DNA from 2 places in the Brucella sp. BE17 genome. Region 2 is predicted to be linked to the other one. Evidence: riboswitches for the same ligand, from Rfam matches in the RefSeq annotation. Region 2 holds a riboswitch; the other holds the start of a gene.

Region 1 (7,337 bases), on a different replicon from region 2:
CGCAACAGGCCCGTCCGCTTGCTGCCACGCGGTTCGGATACGGTCGAGCGAAGGCGCAGACATGCCCGGCCACCAAAGCCCCGCTTTAAGCAGTGGTGCTGCCTCCGCCGGTTTTTCACCGCGCGCGATCAGAGCTACGCAATAATCAAGGAAGTGACGCACATTGATCGCCCCGCCCTCGATCAGATAGTGCCAGAGAGCATCGCGCTCTTGCGCCGCCACCGTGCAATAACGCGCAAGCGCCATATCCGGTTTGTCATCGCCCGGCAGCACGACTAGCTTGATATCTTGCGCAAGGGCCGCAGAGTGCAGCGCTTGCAATCCATAGGGCCAGTAGGTTTCGCCGCCGATAATACGCACCACGATGAGTTTTGCGTGACGCGCTGTGCGCTCGACATAGGCATCGACCGACATCGGGTGCATGAGGCTTAGAAAATTGGCAAGCCTGAGCTTCACCGTTCCCGGTGCCTGACGATGCGCTTCAGCCACTGACCCCAGTTCGGTGTCGGCAGCGGAAAGGAACAAAATATCGCCCGGCGTCTGACCGAGATCGACGGCCTCATTGCCGTCGCTGATTGTTCCTTTTTGGGCAAGCAGAAGATGCATTACAAAACAGAAGCTCTAACAGCCGTCGTAATTGCATCCTGATCGATATCATGCAGGCCGATCACCACAAGCCGCGTGGCCCGTGTCTCGTCCTTGCCCCATGGGCGGTCGAAATAATGCTCGACGCGCTGGCCCACTGCCTGCACCACAAGCCGCATCGGCTTGCCCGGCACATCCACAAAACCCTTGAGCCGCAGAATATCGTGATCCGCGATCACTGTTTTCAGCTTGTCGGTAAAAGCCTTGGGATCATTGACAGAGCCGGCTTCAACGACAAAGCTTTCAAATTCGTCATGGTCATGTTCATGGCCATCGGCGTGATGGATTTCATGATGCGACTTTCGGTTGGCGATATCGTCTTGTGTGCCGACACCAAGCCCGAGCAGCACCTCAGCACCAAGCTTACCAAAACTTGCAGGCACCATGTTGATACGTCGTGTCGACCGCTCTGCCACATCAGATTTCACATGTTCGAGCCGATCTGCATCGATTAGATCAGCTTTATTGAGTACGATCAGATCGGCTGCATGAATCTGATCCTCAAAAAGTTCCTCTAAAGGGCTTTCATGATCAAGACTTTCGTCCGCTGCACGTTGCGCATCGACCTTGTCGTGGTCATCGGCAAAACGCCCTTCGGCGACGGCGGCTGCATCAATCACCGTGACGACGCCATCAACCGTCACCTGTGTGTTGATCTCCGGCCAGTTGAAGGCGGCAACGAGGGGCTGCGGCAGCGCCAGACCCGAGGTTTCGATCACGATATGATCGGGACGATCCGCGCGATCGAGAAGTTTTGTCATGGTCGGAATGAAATCGTCAGCCACAGTGCAGCAGATGCAGCCATTGTTGAGTTCGATCACATCTTCCTCGCGGCAGGCCTCAATGCCACAGCCTTTCAAGATACCGCCATCGACACCCAGATCGCCGAACTCGTTGATGATCAGCGCAATGCGCTTGCCATTGGCGTTTTCCAGCAAATTGCGGATCATCGTCGTCTTGCCGGAACCCAGGAAGCCCGTGATGACCGTTGCCGGAATTTTTTGACCCTGCATAAAACTAACCCTTCATTTTGAGCGGCAGACCTGCCGCCATGAAATAAACTTCATCCGCAACCGATGCTACCGCCTGATGCGCAAAACCCGCGAAATCTCGAAATTCTCGCGCCATGCGGTTTTCCGGCACGATGCCAAGCCCGACTTCGTTGGAAACCAGAATCACGGGACTGACAAGCTTGCGCAAGCTTGCCGCCAGTTTGTGCGTTTCAGCCGCAATATCAAGCTCGGCCATCATCAGATTGGTGATCCACAGTGTAAGGCAATCGACCAGCACAAAGCGGTCGTGACCCATGTTTTTTTCCAGCGCACCGACAAGATCAAGCGGCTCTTCTACCGTCTGCCATTGGGACCCGCGACGGTCGCGATGAATGGCAATACGGTTTTCCATTTCGCCATCAAATGCGCGTCCGGTTGCGAGATAAACGGGCTGAAGCCCGGAGGCTTCAACCTTCTTCTCGGCAAAAGACGATTTCCCCGAACGCGCTCCGCCAAGAACGAAAGTGATTTTTGCAAATTCAGTTCGCGGCGGAGCCATGGTTTCAGCCTTCGATTTCCGTTGATGCGTAGGTCTGGATGAACCAGCCCAGTGCCAGACCAATCACTGCCCACAGAAACAGGTTGGTTGCAAGCGAGGAAACCGCATATTGCGACGCAAGCAAGGCGGGAACGGGCGATGCAATGTCATGCGGGTGCGGCGCACCATAAAGATGCGGCGCAATAATGAGCGCTAGACCCGCGATTCTTGCCCAGATTTCGGATCGCAATACGATAAGGTAAAGACCGATTCCGCTGAACAGCACCGTCACCAGCCACCAGAGCTGCCGCGTCGCAAGCTCTGCGGCAGGCATTGCTGGCAGTTCCGGCGAAAGGCCGAGCGCCGGCAGGAACGCCACAGCAAAAAAACCGGCAACACCCCAGTAAATGCCGTTTCGCACCGTGATGCGGCGACCAGCCAGAAGTGCTGTACCTCCGAGCAACAGGGCAAAGCCCGCGCCTGCAACGAGATTGGCGAGCAAGGTATTTCCGAGGCGTCCAAAAGGCAGCTCGGCCCCCTCTTCCTCATTTGCTGCCACCTCATCATGGTCGTGCGGCGCAGCGTCTGCTTCTGTATGACTATGCCCGCCCCCAGCATCTTCGTAAGTTTCTGCCTCAAGAATCAGCGGCACGGTTTTGAGATACATGACAGGCGTCACCAGAACCCCTGCCAGCAGGCCTGCGGCAAGCGTGGCCAATAAATAACGAATCAACATTTTTGTCCCTCAACAGAAAACCCGCTCCAATGGCCGTCCACCATTGAGCGTTTTTCAATTCCCAGTTTGTGAAAACAGCAGAGCCTTATGGCCCAGATCAGTGGCAGGGAAACCCATAGGCATGACGCGTGTCATGTGCCGAATCGTGCAGCGTGTCGGAATGCGCCAGTCCAACACCGTAGATCAGGAAGGCTCCGAGCAGAAGCGACAACGAGGCCGTCACAAGACGGGTGGCAAGGGGCAAAGGGAGTGTAGTACTGAGTGAATTTTCGTTACGCGCAGCCATGACAACCTCCGTGCAGGCAGCAGGGAAAACCTCCCATCGGGTGCGGACATGATGTCCTTCACGCAACAGGCAGGTCTCCTGGCTCACGGGTCGTAAGGAGTAAAACACCTTCCCGGAAATTATGGTTTCCAGTGGCTGCCGGTTGCCCGGCCTGTTTCATCCCTCTCCGCTCTACAGTCGCGGGGTCGGCTGCGATAAAGACGCCCGGCTTGGGTCCGTCCGTCGCATTCCCTTTTCGCATTGCCGGGACTCTCATCCCGGCAAAACCTGTCGCATGATCAAACATTAGGCTTCTGCCAGAGCGGCGTCAATTGGCCTGACGATAGAGCATCACACCAACCACCAGCGTCCCCGCGTTTCGCCAAACTCTATCAGTTGGCGCGTGCGGGGCGCGCCCACTGCACATTGTCAGCCCTGACCAAGCACGCCTGGGCAAAGACCTGAGCGCGAGCCAGAAAGTGACTATGGAAGCGAAAATAAGGCATCGATATCAAGACAGGCTTCCAGTTCTTGAGCCAGCTCATCAAGCGCCGTTTCAACACTGGCGCGGTAGTTCTCGCCTGAGCCGCGCAGGCCCAGCCTTGCCAGAAACTTTTGCCGGAATTGATCAGAACCGAACACGCCGTGCAGATAAGTTCCCATAATCCGGCCATCCGCAGCAACTGCGCCATCGTCATGATTGCCAATGCGAGAAAAGGGGCGCGCTGCATCAGGGCCGGTGCTACGACCAATGTGGATTTCATACCCCTCGATCGGTGCATTAAGGAAAAGCGAGGTCGCCGTGACGTTGCGCACGATCTTTTCCGGCTCCATGACTGTTTCCACGTCAAGCAGCCCCAATCCATTGACCTCGCATGTTTGTCCCTCGATGCCATCTGGATCGCTGATCCGATTGCCCAGCATCTGAAACCCGCCGCAAATACCCAGCACATGGCCGCCCCGCCGTACATGCATTTCCAGATCACGGTCCCAGCCGTTCTCTCGAAAGGCACAAAGATCGGCAATCGTGGATTTTGTTCCCGGCAGGATAACAAGACCTGCATCCTGCGGCAAAGCCTGCCCCGGCGGCACCATGACCACCTCGACCTGTGGTTCGGCTTTCAGCGGATCCAGATCGTCGAAATTGGCGATCCTCGGCAGCATGGGCACGGCCACCTTGAAACTTTTCCCTTCACCGCGCACAGCTCGTTCCAGCACAACCGAATCTTCCGCCGGAAGCCGTGATACGGCCTTCAGCCAAGGCACCACCCCGAAAGAGCGCCAACCGGTAAAATCCGTGATTGCTGCAAGCCCGTCATCAAACAGCGAAATGTCGCCGCGAAACTTATTGATGAGAAAGCCGCGCACCATGGCACGGTCTTCCTGCGTAAGGATTGTATGCGTACCGACCAGCGAGGCAATGACCCCGCCTCTGTCGATATCGCCGATAAGGACAACCGGCACATTCGCGCGCGTTGCAAATCCCATATTGGCAATGTCGCCTGCACGCAGATTGATCTCGGCAGGAGAACCAGCCCCTTCCACCAGCACCAGATCGGCGTGCTGACTGACATGTGCGAAGGATTGCAAGACCGCTTGCATCAATTGCGGCTTTAATTGCTGGTAATAGCGTCCACGTGCCTCGCCATACACTTTTCCATGCACGACAATCTGACTGCCCATGTCGGTTTGGGGTTTAAGCAGAACCGGGTTCATATGCACCGACGAGGGCACACCACATGCCAAGGCTTGCAGCCATTGCGCACGACCAATCTCTCCGCCGTCATCACTGACAGCAGCATTGTTCGACATGTTCTGCGGCTTGAAAGGGCGCACCTTCAATCCGCGATTGCGCGCCGCACGGCAAAGCCCCGCGACAAGAACACTCTTGCCGACATCCGAACCCGTCCCCTGAAACATGATCGCGCGTGCCATGCGTTGTGCCTAGCGGAAGTCTTGGCCGCTTGCAATGACAGCACCTTGCGAAATCTTATATGTAAAAACGCACAACAGATTGTTGCAGAATTGAGCAACATTATTTCACTGCCGCGTTGGCAGTTGGGCGCGGCTGTGATCTATTTGTATATGGAGGCGCGATGTTCATAGGGAGGAAACCATGGATGAGGCCCACCACAACCAATTTGAGTTAAACGAGGATCAGCGGGCCATTCAGGACATGGCACGGGAATTTGCCGAAGATCGCATTGCGCCGCACGCGCTTCAATGGGATCGCGATAAGTATTTTCCGCTCGATGCCATCCGCGAAACCGGCCCGCTTGGCATGGGCGGCATTTACGTGCGCGACGATGTCGGTGGCTGTGCACTGACGCGTTTTGATGCCGTCTTGATTTTTGAAGCGCTCGCTTACGCGTGCCCGGCTTTTTCGGCCTTCATCTCCATTCATAATATGACAGCATCGATGATCGATCATTTTGGCACCGAAAACCAGCGCCAGACATTTCTGCCCAGGCTGAGCTCTATGGAATGGCTTGCAAGCTATTGTCTGACAGAGCCCGGTTCAGGTTCTGATGCAGCCGCGCTCAGAACCCACGCAGAGAGGGACGGCGATCATTACATCATCAACGGCATCAAACAGTTTATTTCGGGTGCGGGTGCAACCGATGTGTATGTCACAATGGTTCGTACCGGCGAGGACGGCCCCAAAGGCATTTCGACCCTTCTTGTGCCAAAGGACGCACCAGGCCTGTCGTTTGGTGTCAACGAGCACAAGATGGGCTGGAATATGCAGCCAACGCGCAGCGTCACGTTCGAGAATTGCCGCGTGAGCGTCGAAAACCTTCTTGGTGATGAAGGCGATGGCTTTAAAATCGCCATGGCAGGTCTTGACGGTGGTCGCCTCAATATTGCCGCCTGTTCTCTGGGCGGCGCACAATCATCCCTTGATAAGGCGCTCCAATATTGCAGCGAGCGCAAGGCGTTCGGACAGACACTTGACCAGTTTCAGGCCTTACAATTCCGTCTCGCTGACATGGAGACCGAACTCTGCGCAGCACGACTGCTTCTTTATACGGCAGCAAATAAGTTGACCCGCAAGGCGCATGACGCGGGAAAATGGTCGGCCATGGCCAAACGTTTCGTTACTGATACCGGATTTCATGTCGCAAACGAGGCGCTCCAGCTATTGGGCGGTTACGGCTATTTGCACGACTACGGCGTGGAAAAGCTGGTTCGCGATCTGCGGGTGCACCAGATTCTGGAAGGCACCAATGAGATCATGCGGGTGATCATCGCAAGGCACATGATCGGACGCTGAAAGCAAAAGGAAGGACTGTGTCATGGCGACACTTGCATTCATTGGCCTCGGCAATATGGGTGGTCCGATGGCCGCCAATCTGGTGAAGAGTGGTCATATTGTGCGCGGCTTCGATCTCTTACCGCAACATCTGGAGGAAGCCAGAGCCAACGGGCTGGAAATCGCCGATAGTGCTGCGGATGCAGTCGCCGATGTCGAAGCAATTATCACCATGCTGCCTGCGGGCAAGCATGTTCTGTCGGTTTACGAAGACACTGTACCCAAAGCCCGAAAAGATACGCTTTTTATCGATTGCTCCACCATAGACGTCGCATCGGCTCGTGAGGCGCATGAACTGGCTAAAAGCCAAGGGCATCTATCCATTGATGCGCCCGTATCGGGTGGAACAGGCGGGGCTGTGGCGGGCACACTGACTTTCATGGCGGGCGGCAGCGAAAAAGCCTTCGCGCGCGCCGAACCGCTTCTCAGGCCCATGGCCGGAAAGATCGTGCATTGCGGTGCTGACGGTGCGGGACAAGCGGCAAAAATCTGCAACAATATGATCTTGGGTATATCGATGATCGGCGTGAGCGAGGCTTTCGTGCTGGCCGAAAAGCTTGGCTTGTCGCATCAGGCGCTGTTCGACGTGGCGTCCACCTCATCAGGCCAATGCTGGTCGCTGACGACATATTGCCCCGTGCCTGGGCCTGTTCCATCGTCTCCCGCTAATCGTGACTACAAACCAGGCTTTGCAGCAGCGCTGATGTTGAAAGACCTCCGGCTTTCGCAGGAGGCAGCCAGAAGTACGGAGACACGAACACCCCTCGGCGCCCATGCGGAAGAAATATATTCGCTGTTCCAAGCACAAGGCCATGGCGAAGAAGACTTCTCTGGCATCAGAGACCATC
Region 2 (7,337 bases):
CCGACAGGTTTCAGCTGACACATTTATAGAGTGACAGCGGCTGACACGCTCTTATCGTATGACGCAATGATCTAGGACAAATGACATCAAGTTCATAGCCCCTTCCTATCGCAATTCAACCGTCCACACCCAGAATAAAAGCAGAAAGGCAGGCTTTAAATCAAAGCCTGCCTTTCCCACCATCATCTATATTATTGGCGATTAAAACGCCCAGTCCTCATCTTCGGTCGCAACCGCCTTGCCGATCACATAGGACGACCCAGAACCTGAAAAGAAGTCGTGGTTCTCATCGGCATTGGGAGACAGTGCTGACAAGATCGCCGGATTGACCTTGCAGGATTCAGCCGGAAATAGCGCCTCATATCCCAGATTCATCAAAGCCTTGTTGGCATTGTAATGCAGGAATTTCTTGACGTCTTCAGTGAGGCCGACACCATCATAAAGCGCTTCGGTGTAGCGCACTTCATTGTCATAAAGCTCCAGCAGAAGATCGAAGGAAAAATCCTTGATTTCCTGCTTCTCAGCTTCCCCAAGCCCCTCTAACGCACGCTGATATTTATAACCAATATAATAGCCATGCACCGCCTCGTCGCGAATGATCAGCCGGATAAGATCTGCGGTATTCGTGAGCTTCGCCCGGCTCGACCAATACATCGGCAGATAAAAGCCCGAATAAAACAGAAAGCTTTCCAGAAACACGCTGGCGATCTTTTTCTTCAGTGGATCACCGGCATGATAATTCTCCAGAATGAGCTGTGCTTTGCGTTGCAGAAACTCGTTTTCCTCCGACCAGCGATAGGCGTCGTCGACATCCGGTGTCAGGCACAGTGTCGAGAAGATCGAGGAATAGGAACGCGCATGCACGGCTTCCATAAAGGAAATGTTCGACAAAACCGCTTCTTCATGCGGCGTCGCGGCATCGTCCATCAACTTGACTGCGCCGACCGCATTCTGGATCGTATCGAGAAGCGTGAGGCCGGTAAAAACGCGGATGGTGAGCTGCTTTTCTTCCGCCTTCAGCGTTTCCCATGACTGGATATCGTTGGAGAGCGGAACTTTCTCCGGCAGCCAGAAGTTGCCCGTCAACCGGTTCCAGACCTCGAGATCCTTGTCGTCTTCGATACGGTTCCAGTTGATGGCCCGAACGGATGCGACTGGCTTTGGCGCTTTGGTTTTCACTTGGATGTTCATTTTCTAAACCTGTTGTCACAACGCGCAGGAAACACAGCCCTGCACTTCCGTGCCGGACAGCGCCATCTGGCGCAGGCGGATATAATAGATGGTCTTGATGCCCTTTTTCCACGCATAGATCTGCGCACGATTGATGTCGCGTGTGGTCGCGGTATCGCGGAAGAACAGCGTGAGCGACAGGCCCTGATCAACATGCTGCGTTGCAGCCGCATAGGTATCGATGATCTTCTCCGGGCCAATCTCGTAGGCATCTTGATAATAATCGAGATTGTCGTTGGTCATGAAAGCCGCCGGATAATAGACGCGACCGATCTTGCCTTCTTTACGGATTTCAATCTTTGAGACGATTGGATGGATCGAGGAGGTCGAATGGTTGATATAGGAGATCGAGCCGGTCGGCGGCACGGCCTGCAGGTTCTGGTTATAAAGCCCGCCCTCCATTACGGATTCTTTGAGCGCGGCCCAATCTTCTTGCGTCGGAATGGTAATGCCGGCAGTCTCAAAGATCTCACGTACTTTTTCGGTCGTTGGTTCCCAGAGCTGATCGGTATATTTGTCGAAATAGTCGCCCGTTGCATATTTCGACTTCTCAAATCCCTTGAAGCTGCGACCCGTTTCGATCGCAAGGCGATTGGAGGCGCGGATGGCGTGATAGGTCACCGTATAAAAATAGATATTGGTGAAATCGACGCCTTCTTCCGAACCATAGAAAATCCGTTCGCGGGCAAGATAGCCGTGCAGGTTCATCTGCCCAAGACCAATGGCATGGCTTTCGTCATTGCCACGCGCAACCGATGGAACAGAGCCGATATAGCTCATATCGGAAACGGCGGTCAGTGCGCGGATCGAGGTTTCGATGGTCTTGCCGAAGTCAGGGCTGTCCATCGCAGCTGCAATATTGAGCGAGCCGAGATTACAGGAAATGTCCTTGCCCAAATATTCATAGGAAAGGTCATCGTTGAAACGGCTTTCTTCACTGACCTGCAGGATTTCCGAGCAGAGATTGCTCATTGTGACACGCCCGTCAATCGGGTTGGCGCGGTTCACAGTGTCTTCGAACATGATGTAGGGATAGCCGGATTCAAACTGGATTTCGGCCAATATCTGAAAGAACTCGCGAGCTTTGATCTTCTTTTTGTGAATACGCGCGTCATCGACCATCTCGCGATATTTTTCCGTAACCGAAATCTCGGTCAACGGCACACCATAGACCCGTTCTACGTCATAAGGCGAGAACAGGTACATATCCTCGTCATTTTTCGCGAGTTCAAAGGTAATATCGGGGATCACTACGCCGAGTGAAAGCGTCTTGATACGGATTTTCTCATCCGCGTTCTCGCGCTTAGTATCAAGAAAACGCATGATGTCGGGGTGATGCGCATGCAGATAAACTGCGCCCGCGCCCTGACGTGCACCAAGCTGGTTAGCATATGAAAAACTGTCTTCGAGAAGCTTCATCACCGGGATGATGCCCGAGGACTGGTTCTGGATCTGCTTGATGGGAGCGCCCGCTTCGCGGATATTGGTGAGGCTCAACGCCACGCCACCACCGCGCTTGGAGAGTTGCAAGGCAGAATTGATCGAACGACCAATGGATTCCATATTGTCTTCGACGCGCAGCAGAAAACAGGACACCAGTTCGCCGCGCTGTTTCTTGCCGGCATTGAGGAAAGTCGGCGTCGCGGGCTGATAGCGGCCTGAAATAATCTCATCGACCATCTCGCGCGCATGTTGCTCATTGCCGCGCGCAAGCGTCAGCGCCACCATGCAGACACGATCCTCGTAGCGCTCCAGATAGCGCTTTCCGTCGAACGTTTTCAGCGTATAGCTGGTGTAATATTTGAACGCGCCAAGGAAGGTCGGGAAGCGAAATTTCTTCGCATAAGCCTCATCGAACAGGTCGCGCACGAAATTGAAGGAATACTGGTCCAGCACCTCCGTTTCGTAATAGTTTTCACTTACCAGATAATCGAGCTTCTCACGTAGATTGTGAAAGAACACCGTGTTCTGGTTGACGTGCTGGAGAAAATATTGACGTGCGGCCTGCCGGTCGCAATCGAGTTGAATTTTCCCCTCATCGTCATAGAGGTTCAGCATTGCGTTGAGCGCGTGATAATCCATTCCCTCGAAGGATTGTATCGGCTTGCTGCTGCGCGTGGATGCGGGTTCCGGCGCATCAAGCGCCAATGGCTCCGCCTCGTGCTCGCGGATCAGGGTTGTATCTGCCGTGTCCAAAATCGTTCCATCCCGTTTCTGACATTGCCAAGGTCCTCGTCTGTTCCCAGAAGCTCAAAGCGATAGAGATAGGGAACCTGACATTTGGCGGAAATAATGTTGCCAGCGATGCCAAAAGCCGCGCCGAAATTGCTGTTGCCCGCGGCGATCACGCCGCGAATGAGAGAGCGATTGCCCACATCGTTCAAAAAACGAATGACAGGCTTGGGTACTGCGCCCTTGGTGCCACCGCCACCATAAGTCGGCGTGACAAGCACAAAAGGCTCATTCACGTTCAAAGCGCTCGCCACCTCCATTGGAATGCGGTCGGTCCGCATCCCAAGCCGCTCCACAAAGCGATGCGTGTTGCCGGATCGGCTGGAGAAATAGACGAGCAGGCTCATGAGCATGTCTCTCAGGCGAGCGCGCTGATCATGTCGGGTCGGAAACCAGCCCAATGCGCTTCACCGGCAACGACGACCGGAACCTGCCGGTAGCCCATACCGTGTACGAGATCGAAAGCGTCTGCATCAACGGAGATATCGACAACTTCATAATCGACACCCTGACGATCAAGCGCGCGCGTGGTAGCAGTGCACTGGACGCAGGCGGGCTTGCTGTAGACGGTGATATTCATTTTTTCCTCACTGATTTGGACGGCACACAAAGGATCGTTCGCGCAGCTTGACGATGCGCGGCAAGAGACATGCAATGGGGGATCGATCAACGCAGGTCAGACCTGCGCGATGAACAAATACTATTCCCTGATGGAAAAGCCGTAACGACTGAAACTGAACTGTCTGAACATGGACTTCACCCCGAAGCTGTGAGCGGGAAATCGGGGCTGCAACCGGCAAGGAACCTTGCCATAAAATTGCGCGCCAGCCGGACACCCCGCCCGTGGACGTACTTGTAAGAGGCAGGTCTCCTGGCTTGCGGATCAACGTTCTCGCCCGTCTTCCCGGCTTTCGCCAGTGACATGATGGACAGAACTCACCGCTTACAGTTGCGGGGGCAGCTTCGGCTTTGCTTCACCCTGACAGATGAAACGCACCGAATTCCCGTCTTAGCCCTCGATTGCGAATCGAGAGAACCTCATACACAAGATATGGTAGACGAAGTTAAAAACTCGTCAATAGATGGATTTGGGGATAGATCGGAAAAAAGCGAAAATGAGCGATAGATTTTATAATCCCTGTGGAATAGCAGGACATACGGAATGTGAAAAAACTGGGGAATAGCTGATTGCTCCTTTTTACACAGTTCAAATCATTTGTTTCCAGCATAGCGAGCATCGAAATTGACGCGCATAAACTGCATTCCGCCATCAGAATTGACTGGTCCGCATCTTGTCGCGGAATATCGTGAACTGCCGCGGGTTTTCGCACTGGTGCGCGCGGCCATTGCCCGTGGCGAAACGCCGGACGATTCCCGCAATCCTTCCGCTTATACGCTTGGAACTGGCCATGTGCGCTTTTTCTACCCACGCCTTGGCTACTTGGCGAAAAGGCAGGCTGCACTGGTGGCAGAAATGAGAGCCAGAGGATACGCGCCACAGTTCACAATGACGCACGAACTCCTCCTCGGCTTTGCGCCGGAGTGGTGTTGTGATTGGGAACCTTCAAAGGAGGCCATGGCAGTCAACAGGACGCGGATCGCTGAACGCCTCGGCGGATAAGGAACACTCTGCAACTGGCTACGAGATAACAAACTGTTTTTTAAAGAATTTAACTGAAACACATGTCCTTAAAATCCACACATCATGCCGATGTTGCGAATTTAACATAGTGTGGATTTTTCCATCAAAAGCTGTAACGGGTATATTTTCTCGCGTCAGACTTATGCTATTAGAGATCATATCTCGCCATTGGGGGCTTTGGCGACGATTTACCGCCTCAGCGCGTTCAACCGCTGCTGAGGCGGCTTTATTTTCCGCTTTGCAAATTGTGCATATCTCGGTTGCAGGATCGTCTGTTGTAATCACAATGCAGCGATCCTATTTACAACTCGTCCGGTTTACTCCTCCTCCCAAAAACCGGACGCAAAGCGCGGCACTCCTCCTCCCAGTCGCGCTTTATCAATCCGCCCGCAGCGAACTCCTCCTCCCATCGCTGCGGGCGTTTTGCTGTCTGCAATTCCGTTTTAAAATAAAACCTATCGCGGTTCGGCCAGCATCCCACCGCTCATCGGTGCGGGCACCCCCGTCGTGCTTGGAAAACTGATCGGCAGCCCCCGCAAAGCCCGCACGGCAAGAAACGCAAAACATTCAGCTTCAACTGCATCCCCTCGCCAACCCAGCGATTCGACCGGCACCAGTTCCACACCGGCGCGCTCGACCAGCATGCGCATGATTGTCGGATTATGGCGCCCGCCGCCAGATACGGCGAGCCGCTTGGGGCGTTTTGGTAAAAGGTCGAGTGCCTTGCCTACGGCTGCGGTTGTGAATGCCGTCAATGTTGCCGCACCATCTTCTGCATTCAGCCCATCTGCCATCGCGGCGGTAAAATCGAAACGGTCAAGGGATTTGGGGAATGGGGCCGTCATATAGGGATGGGTTAACAGCTCAGCGAGACGCGCCTCATCGACAGTTCCGCGTGCGGCCAGCGCCCCATCAAGGTCCATCTCGCCCAGACCTTGCGCTTTGACAAAATCATTAATCGGCGCGTTGGCCGGTCCAGTATCGAATGCGACGAGCAAATCGGAACCATCCCACCATGTGATATTGCCAACGCCACCGAGATTGAGAATGGCGGTGTCGCCACTTGCGTCGGCGCTGCGCAACAGAGCAGCATGATAGATTGCAGCCAAAGGCGCGCCCTGCCCGCCAGCACGAATATCGGCTGTGCGAAAGTCATAGACGACCCTTGTGCCAAGCAGCTGGCTCATTAAATTACCGTCACCAAGCTGGCGTGTGTCACCGAATTTTCCCGGTTGAGGACCACGATGCAGTACCGTCTGCCCGTGAAAACCGACAATACCGATATCCTCCATTGTAAGCCCGCTCTCCGCCACCAGTTCCATAACAGCGACAGATTGCGCTTCGGTGAGCGCTTGTTCGGCTTTAGCGAATATTTCAGGCTCCTGGCCTTCGAAATTCCATATCCGCGCCTCAGCCTGCGCCTGCTGTAACAATTCAAGCACACCATAAGGGTAGGGCTTGAGCGCATAGGTTCCAAAAATATCGACCGTCTCGCCATCGGTTTTCACAAGCGCGACATCGATATTCCCATCAAGAACGGTCCCGGTCATCAAACCAACGGCCCAGATCGGCTGCATTCATTGCTCCTGAAACAATAGCTGTCTACGTTGGATGTTAGAACATTTCACAGCTGAATGAAAATCGCATATCTTATCGCTCAAAATGAGCGTTTCATCTTTTCGTCTAATTGCCATATCGGCCTTGCGCTGGCAGAAAAACCTGGTGTGTTCCCTTGATAAGAAAGCTTGCCGTCACATTTTGTTGGAAGCCAAGGCTTTGATCTCGACAATAGAAAAGATGCAAATTAGGTTTTCCGCATGAATCAGTCGGTCCAGCGGCGTGCCGTTTTTTTTATTGGCGGATATGACCCGAAAACGCCCGAGGCGTTTTTCAGTCGTTTAAGCAAAGAAATATCCCGCTTCGATACGGTATGGAGCACAAAATCCGTGGTTCTTCCGGTCAAGGAAAATCCCGATAATAATATCGGTTGCGCCCTGATCGAAACAGACTGCGAGAGTGAAGGCTGGAAAACGACGACGGACTTCAACTTCCTTGCTCTCGACAGTATCGTCTTGTCCGATTTTTCGCGTCCGCTTGCCGTCAGACTCGGAAAATATCTCCTCGCCTTCGGTGATTTCATCGTCTCAGGCCCCGCTTTTCAGTTTTTCGCACATGCGTGGCGGTTCGGGCTCTATTTCCTCTATCCGTTTTTGACGCTTGTCCTTTTCGCGCT

The links. Region 2 has a riboswitch for cobalamin ahead of nrdH (glutaredoxin-like protein NrdH). Riboswitches for the same ligand answer to the same signal wherever they lie in the genome.
Positions count from the first base shown of each region.
Region 1: it holds a riboswitch for cobalamin, as region 2 does, so the genes downstream of both, AAIB41_RS05595 (CbtB-domain containing protein) here and nrdH (glutaredoxin-like protein NrdH) in region 2, are expected to answer to the same signal.

Region 1 is NZ_CP154467.1:1,138,164-1,145,500, forward strand. Features, by position in the region: gene cobN (cobaltochelatase subunit CobN) at 1-606, opposite strand, end outside; gene cobW (cobalamin biosynthesis protein CobW) at 606-1,658, opposite strand; gene cobU (bifunctional adenosylcobinamide kinase/adenosylcobinamide-phosphate guanylyltransferase) at 1,663-2,196, opposite strand; gene AAIB41_RS05590 (CbtA family protein) at 2,201-2,911, opposite strand; gene AAIB41_RS05595 (CbtB-domain containing protein) at 3,009-3,197, opposite strand; cobalamin riboswitch at 3,248-3,483, opposite strand; gene AAIB41_RS05600 (cobyric acid synthase) at 3,660-5,111, opposite strand; gene AAIB41_RS05605 (isobutyryl-CoA dehydrogenase) at 5,293-6,450, shown strand; gene mmsB (3-hydroxyisobutyrate dehydrogenase) at 6,473-7,337, shown strand, end outside.
Region 2 is NZ_CP154468.1:317,942-325,278, reverse strand. Features, by position in the region: gene nrdF (class 1b ribonucleoside-diphosphate reductase subunit beta) at 202-1,191, opposite strand; gene nrdE (class 1b ribonucleoside-diphosphate reductase subunit alpha) at 1,207-3,426, opposite strand; gene nrdI (class Ib ribonucleoside-diphosphate reductase assembly flavoprotein NrdI) at 3,402-3,809, opposite strand; gene nrdH (glutaredoxin-like protein NrdH) at 3,821-4,042, opposite strand; cobalamin riboswitch at 4,306-4,518, opposite strand; gene AAIB41_RS12965 (pyrimidine dimer DNA glycosylase/endonuclease V) at 4,706-5,083, shown strand; gene AAIB41_RS12960 (anhydro-N-acetylmuramic acid kinase) at 5,560-6,681, opposite strand; gene AAIB41_RS12955 (lipase) at 6,922-7,337, shown strand, end outside.